2 regions of the Bacillus sp. BC08 genome follow, and region 1 is predicted to be linked to the other one. Evidence: a T-box and tRNA genes for the amino acid it is inferred to sense, from the RefSeq annotation. Region 1 holds a T-box; the other holds one or more tRNA genes.

The links. A T-box is a leader RNA that pairs with one kind of tRNA and senses whether it is charged. The one in region 1 lies ahead of ileS (isoleucine--tRNA ligase), so its partner is inferred to be a tRNA-Ile.
Region 2: it encodes a tRNA-Ile, which carries the amino acid that the T-box ahead of ileS (isoleucine--tRNA ligase) is inferred to sense. The anticodon was not compared.

What each region holds. Positions count from the first base shown of each region.
Region 1 is NZ_JBTGPA010000031.1:949,680-953,112, reverse strand. Features, by position in the region: gene ACXVYO_RS15410 (tetratricopeptide repeat protein) at 1-1,266, shown strand, start outside; T-box leader at 1,365-1,604, shown strand; gene ileS (isoleucine--tRNA ligase) at 1,658-3,433, shown strand, end outside.
Region 2 is NZ_JBTGPA010000035.1:557,898-561,330, forward strand. Features, by position in the region: gene ACXVYO_RS20980 (hypothetical protein) at 1-211, opposite strand, end outside; gene ACXVYO_RS20985 (DUF1189 domain-containing protein) at 283-1,041, opposite strand; tRNA gene ACXVYO_RS20990 (tRNA-Ile) at 1,284-1,357, shown strand; gene sodA (superoxide dismutase [Mn]) at 1,579-2,190, shown strand; gene ACXVYO_RS21000 (MFS transporter) at 2,307-3,433, shown strand, end outside.

The DNA.
Region 1 (3,433 bases):
AACATGGAATATTTGGCACAGCTTTCAGTAGAAATGAATCTTCAGGAAGAATTGCTGACTGAACTAGAACAATTAGCGGACGAAGTACCTGAAATATGGCGACTAGATGCGATTGCATATGTGTATGGAGCGATGGATGAAATAGATAAAGAACAGGCATGGATTGAATACGCGCTACAATTAGACGGTGAGCATACAGAAGTTCTATATCATTATGCAAAAGTGTTAGTAAAAAATAGAAATGAAAAAGCAATTGAGATTGCAATGAAAGTGATACAAAAAGATGTAAATAATGAACGTATATTTGATGCATATGTAAAAGCGATAGAACAACATAAAAAATTGTCTAACATACGAGATTTTCTTCATACATTAAAAGTGAAAAAGGCAGAAAGAAGTATGGTATTTATGTATGCTGCATCTGCGGTTACGGAAAGATGGATTGAACGTCAACAAAATGAACAGCCGAAAAAATCCATAATTACGAGAGCTTTTTATCGTATGAAAAACCGCGCGAAAGAAATTTCGATTATTACTACAATCATTGATTTATATGAAATTTCGTTAAAACTTAATCCGAAAAATAGTATGGTGGCACAGCGATTTGCACTGTTTTACGAGAATGTGGCGATGTATAAAGAGGCGATAGATGTATTGCAAACATCGTTAGAAAATAAATGGGATTACGATGTAGCGAAGCAACTTGTAAATCTTTTCATAGAGTGTGAGGAAGAAGATATGTTACGGGATGCTTCGGAAGTAACGAAGCAAATGGTTCGAGAGTTACCAGATGATTATGATACGCTTCTTTTACAAGCGCAAGTATTCTTTAAAATAGGGGAAGAAAGAAAAGCAGAAAAGATTACCTTACAATTAACGGAGCAAACACCGTTTGTAAGTAGAGCGTTTCTTGCTTTAGGAGAAATGTATCAAAGTCAAGAAAGGTTTGAAGAGGCGATTCATATATTAGAAAATGCTTCTATACATCATCCGAATGAAACAGCAATTCTTCTTTCTTTAGCGTCTTCATATCATAGTGCCGGCCAAACACTAAAGGCAGAAAAAATAACAAATGATGTATTAACAATGGATGCGAGTGATTTGTTAGCAAGATATGATCGTGCTTGTTATTTAGCGCAGTTAAACAGAAATGAAGAGGCAAAGGAAGAGCTTGAATTTGTTCTGCGTGAGGATGAGTCGGGATTTTTCGCTGAACTTATCGAGGATGATGAAAATTTAGCAGCATTGCGAGAATTTGAAAAGTAATTGTATAACAATCGCGAAAAAGGGCATAAATGAAAATATATTTTGAATTAGTTGACAATTCATTGCCCGATGGCATAAAATAACTTTTAACAAAGTATACAAATCTGAAGACGAGAAAGAGTAAAATAGTGTACTGTTCCCCAGAGAGCCGGTATGTTGCTGAAAGCCGGTGTTCAGACGTTATTTGAAAATCATCTCCGAGGAGCCGAGGCTGAAAATAAGTAAGCCCGGACGGATGTCTACCGTTACAAAGAACACGTATGACAGTACGTTGCTAAGTGCTATTAGTGAAGAGCTAATAGAATTAGGGTGGTAACGCGGGTAAACCCGTCCCTACTTTATAGGGACGGGTTTTTTGTGTGCTTTAAAACATTCAAAGGAGTGATTGTAGATGAAGAAAGTAGATGTAAAAGAGTCAGCTGTAGGGAGAGAAACACGTATTCGTAAGCAGTGGAACGAGCAAAGTATTTTCGAGCAATCAATTCAGAATCGAGAAGGCGCACAATCTTTTGTGTTTTATGAAGGACCACCAACGGCGAATGGATTACCGCATGTAGGTCATGCACTTGGACGGACAATTAAAGATGTAGTAGCAAGATATAAAACGATGGCTGGATATAAAGTGTTAAGAAAAGCGGGATGGGATACACACGGTTTACCTGTAGAATTAGGTGTTGAGAAGCAACTCGGTATTTCTGGTAAACATGAAATCGAAGAGTATGGAATTGAGCCATTTATCCAGAAGTGTAAAGAGAGTGTATTCACATATGAGAAGCAGTGGCGTGAATTCACTGAAAGCATCGGTTATTGGGTAGATATGGATGATCCATACGTTACGTTAGAGAATCCATATATCGAAAGTGTATGGCATATTTTAGGAACGATTCATGAAAAAGGCTTATTGTATAAGGGACATAGAGTCTCACCATATTGCCCAAGTTGTCAAACTTCACTAAGTTCACATGAGGTTGCACAAGGGTATAAAACAGTAAAAGATTTAAGTGCAACAGTTAAGTTTAAAGTGAAAGATAGTGAAAATGAATATTTCCTAGGTTGGACAACGACACCTTGGACACTGCCAGCAAATGTTGCGCTCGCTGTACATCCAAACATGGAATACGTGAAAGCGAAACAAGAAGGTCATGTATACATTGTTGCGAAAGAACGTGTACAAGATGTATTAAAAGAAGACTATGAAGTATTATCTGTTCATAAAGGTGATGAATTAGTAAACACATCTTATACAGCACCATTTCCAATGAAAGAAGTTACAAATGGCTACCACGTTATCGCGGCAGATTTTGTCACGGCAGATAGTGGTACAGGACTTGTTCATATCGCTCCAGCATATGGGGAGGACGATTATAGAGTCGTTCAAAGTGCAGGATTGTCATTCTTACATGTTGTAGATGAGAAAGGTGAGTATACAGAAGCGGTACCATTTTTGAAAGGGAAATTTGTAAAAGATTGTGACGTGGATATCGTTCGTTATTTAGCGAAGGAAGGCCTACTATATCATAAAGAAAAGTATGAACATAGCTACCCACATTGCTGGCGCTGTGATTCCCCACTTCTTTATTATGCAGGAGAGAGTTGGTTAATCCGAACAACTGCAATTAAAGATACATTTTTACAAAATAACGATTCTGTTACTTGGTATCCAGATCATATGAAACATGGACGCTTTGGTAAGTTTTTAGAAAATATGGTGGACTGGAATATTAGCCGAAATAGATACTGGGGAACACCATTAAACGTATGGGAATGTGAAAGTTGCGATCATCAATTCGCACCGAAAAGCATTGCTGATTTAAGAAAGCATAGTACGAAAGAAACACCAGAAGATTTAGAATTGCATAAGCCGTATGTAGATGAAGTACAAGTTTGCTGTGAAAAATGCGGAAGTACGATGAATCGTACACCAGAAGTAATTGATGTTTGGTTTGATAGTGGTTCCATGCCATTTGCACAATATCATTATCCATTTGAAAATAAAGAGTTATTTGAAGAACAGTTTCCAGCAGATGTAATTGCAGAAGGCATTGATCAAACACGCGGCTGGTTTTATAGTTTATTAGCAGTATCAGCACTATATACAGGAAAAGTACCGTATAAACGAGTGTTATCATTAGGGCATGTTCTAGATGAAGAAGGACAGAAAATGTCT
Region 2 (3,433 bases), on a different contig from region 1:
CTTCTATTGTTTTATAAGTGACATCTGTTTCTTTTTTTGTTTCTGTTTTGTTCTCTTTATTTTGTTTTGTATCTGTACTTTCTTGTTTTAACGTTTGGGCCGCATTCGTTTTTTTATATGAACTTAACATCGGTAAAGTGCCGATTTTTATATCGTAATAAAATATATAACCAAGAACAAGCACGAATAAGAATATACCTAATCTCTTCATATTCTTCACTCCTTTGCTAGGAATATATGCTTGTCCAAAAAAAAAATGCCTATTTAGGCATTTTTTCGTTCTTATTTTTCTTTCGGTTTTGGAACTTCTTTAATCGTTAAGTATAGAACAATTAAAACAACTGCGATATAAATGAATGTTGAACCAGGTACAACGATTTTGAATAAATCCATAATCATAAAGAAGATTGTTGGAATTGTGTAGCTGTAAGCAGTTAATGTCCATACTTGCTTATAAGATAATTTACGTTGACCACTCATAGCAGAACCTATAAACGCAAGTAAAGTAATTCCTAAGAAAGTAATGAACAATTGGAATAGGTACACTAACACGCCAATAACGGCTAGTAAAATTGGATAAATACTATCGAATACAGAAATAAAATCTTGCAAATCTTTCTTCTCAAGAGATGTCCCTAATAAATCATTATAGGAGTATGTTTGTTGCTGACCATTTCCTATAGAAACTACTTTATCTTTTAAAATAAATAAACCAGTTTTGTTTTGATATTGTTCTATATCTGTTGTATTGGGATCAAATACGAAAAGAGCATCTCCCTCTTCCTTTTGAATAGGTTGTTCAATATCAGCTTTTAGTTCACCATTTTCGATTTTGAAATCAGGTAAATCTTTTTCGATAGCTTGATTTACCATAGTAACACTATCTTGGATAAAGCTACCGTAAAAGAATGTTCTTGGAATAGTAGTGATTAGACAAAGTAGCATAATATACAAAATGGTTTTTCCGATTTTTTGAAAACGGAATAGCGCCATATCTTTAGGCGAATATACGCTTTTTGCTAATTGGGTAAATATGGACATAGATTCACTTCCTTTATGTATGTATAAAATCATTGTAACGTAGGAATCTAGAGAATCTCAAGATATATTATATTTACATATAGTGGAGATAACTAAATTTCTTTTTATTAATTTTCTTCTTTCACATGAGAAAAATACAATTGACACTTTTCTTTTCTATATGGTAAATTTATCTTACATTTCTTAAAGGATATATCCGATAGGAATTCCTTTATTTGATATGTTGTTACATACATAATTGTGGACCCTTAGCTCAGCTGGTTAGAGCAGACGGCTCATAACCGTCCGGTCGTAGGTTCGAGTCCTACAGGGTCCATATCCATTTCACATGTTTATTACGTCAGTAGGAAGCTTCCTTGTAGAAGGGAGCTTTTTTTACGGAATATATGAGCATTTTAATTGAAAAGAAGTGGGAATTTTGCTACGTTAATGATAGCAAGACAATGTGATTTATTTGTTTGCACCCTATGGCAATTAGGGTAGAATAAAGTTGTATGTCACTTAAGTGGCAATACATAAACTGGGAGGAATATAACAATGGCAAAACACGAATTACCAAATTTACCTTATGCGTATGATGCTTTAGAGCCTCACTTTGACAAAGAAACAATGAACATCCATCATACAAAACACCATAACACGTACATTACAAACTTAAACGCTGCTTTAGAAGGTCATGCAGAATTAGCTGACAAAAGCGTAGAAGAATTAGTTGCAAACTTAAACGAAGTACCAGAAGCAATCCGTACAGCAGTACGTAACAATGGTGGCGGACATGCTAACCATACATTCTTCTGGACAATCTTATCTCCAAACGGCGGCGGACAACCAGTAGGCGAACTTGCAACTGCAATTGAAGCGAAATTCGGTAGCTTCGATGCATTCAAAGAAGAATTCGCAAAAGCTGGCGCAACTCGTTTCGGTTCTGGTTGGGCTTGGTTAGTAGTAAACAATGGTGAGTTAGAAGTAACAAGCACGCCAAACCAAGATTCTCCTCTAACTGAAGGTAAAACTCCAGTTGTTGGTTTAGATGTTTGGGAACATGCTTACTACCTAAATTACCAAAACCGTCGTCCGGACTACATCGGTGCATTCTGGAACGTTGTAGATTGGAACGCTGCTGAAAAACGTTACCAAGAAGCAAAATAAATGTAATAACGATAGAAAAAAGCTAGGAGAATGCTCCTAGCTTTTTTCTATGCTTTCCTTTACATAATTGGGCTTGTCTTTGGAAGAATAGAACATGAAGTAAAGGAGAGTTGTGTATGAAGTTGAAGCATATAATTGGTGACGTTGAAGTGAATCGGGATTTAGTGTTATTGCTCCTTATTGGAGGCTTATACACGCTCGCAATTTCTTTATCGAATACGTTTGTTAATATTTATTTATGGAAACAAACACAAAATTATGTGAATCTTGGCTTGTATAATTTGGCCAGCGTTGTATTACAGCCTCTCACATTTCTTGTAGGTGGGAAATTAGCGAAACGTATTGATCGCTCAATCTTGTTACGAATAGGCGTAGGCACGTTAGCAATTTTTTTTATCGTTGTTTTAGTAGCGGGAAAAAGCGCTTCTCACTATATTTTATTAATGGGGGCTCTTTTAGGAGTCGGGTATGGTTTTTACTGGCTTGCGTTTAACTTATTAACATTTGAGATTACAGAACCAGAAACAAGAGATTTCTTTAATGGGTTTCTTGGACTTCTTACATCCTTCTCTGGCATGATTGGACCGATAGCAGCTGGATACACAATTTCACGTATGGAAAAATGGAGTGGCTATACGGTCATATTCTTTCTTTCGTTACTGTTATTTGCAATTGCTGTCATTTTAAGCTTTTTTGTATCTAAGAGAGAATGTGAAGGACGGTATGAAATTGTACAAGTATTGAAAGAGCGGCAGATTGATAAAAATTGGGGAAGAATTACACGTGCTCATTTTTTCCAAGGTCTGAGAGAGGGAACGTTTATTTTTGTGATTTCAGTATACGTGTATTTAGCAACTGATAGTGAGCTCGCATTAGGGAAGTATAGCTTAGTAAATTCGGCTGTATCATTTGTGTGTTACTATTTAGTTACTCGGATGTTAAAGAAAGAATGGCGAAAAAAAGCAATTTTGCTTGGAGGCATTATTTTATATGCTGTCGTATTTTTAGTTATATTCAATGTTACATACACAAAATTACTTATTTATGCAGCTTGTATTGCGATTGCATACCCTATTTTACTCGTTCCGTACGGGTCCATGACATATGATGTAATTGGCAGAGCGAAAAATGCGAGAGAGTGGCGTGTAGAGTATGTAGTTGTCCGAGAATTATGGTTAAATGCAGGAAGAATTTGTTCGATTTTAAGTTTTTTATGTGCTGTACTATTCTTTCCGCCTGAAAA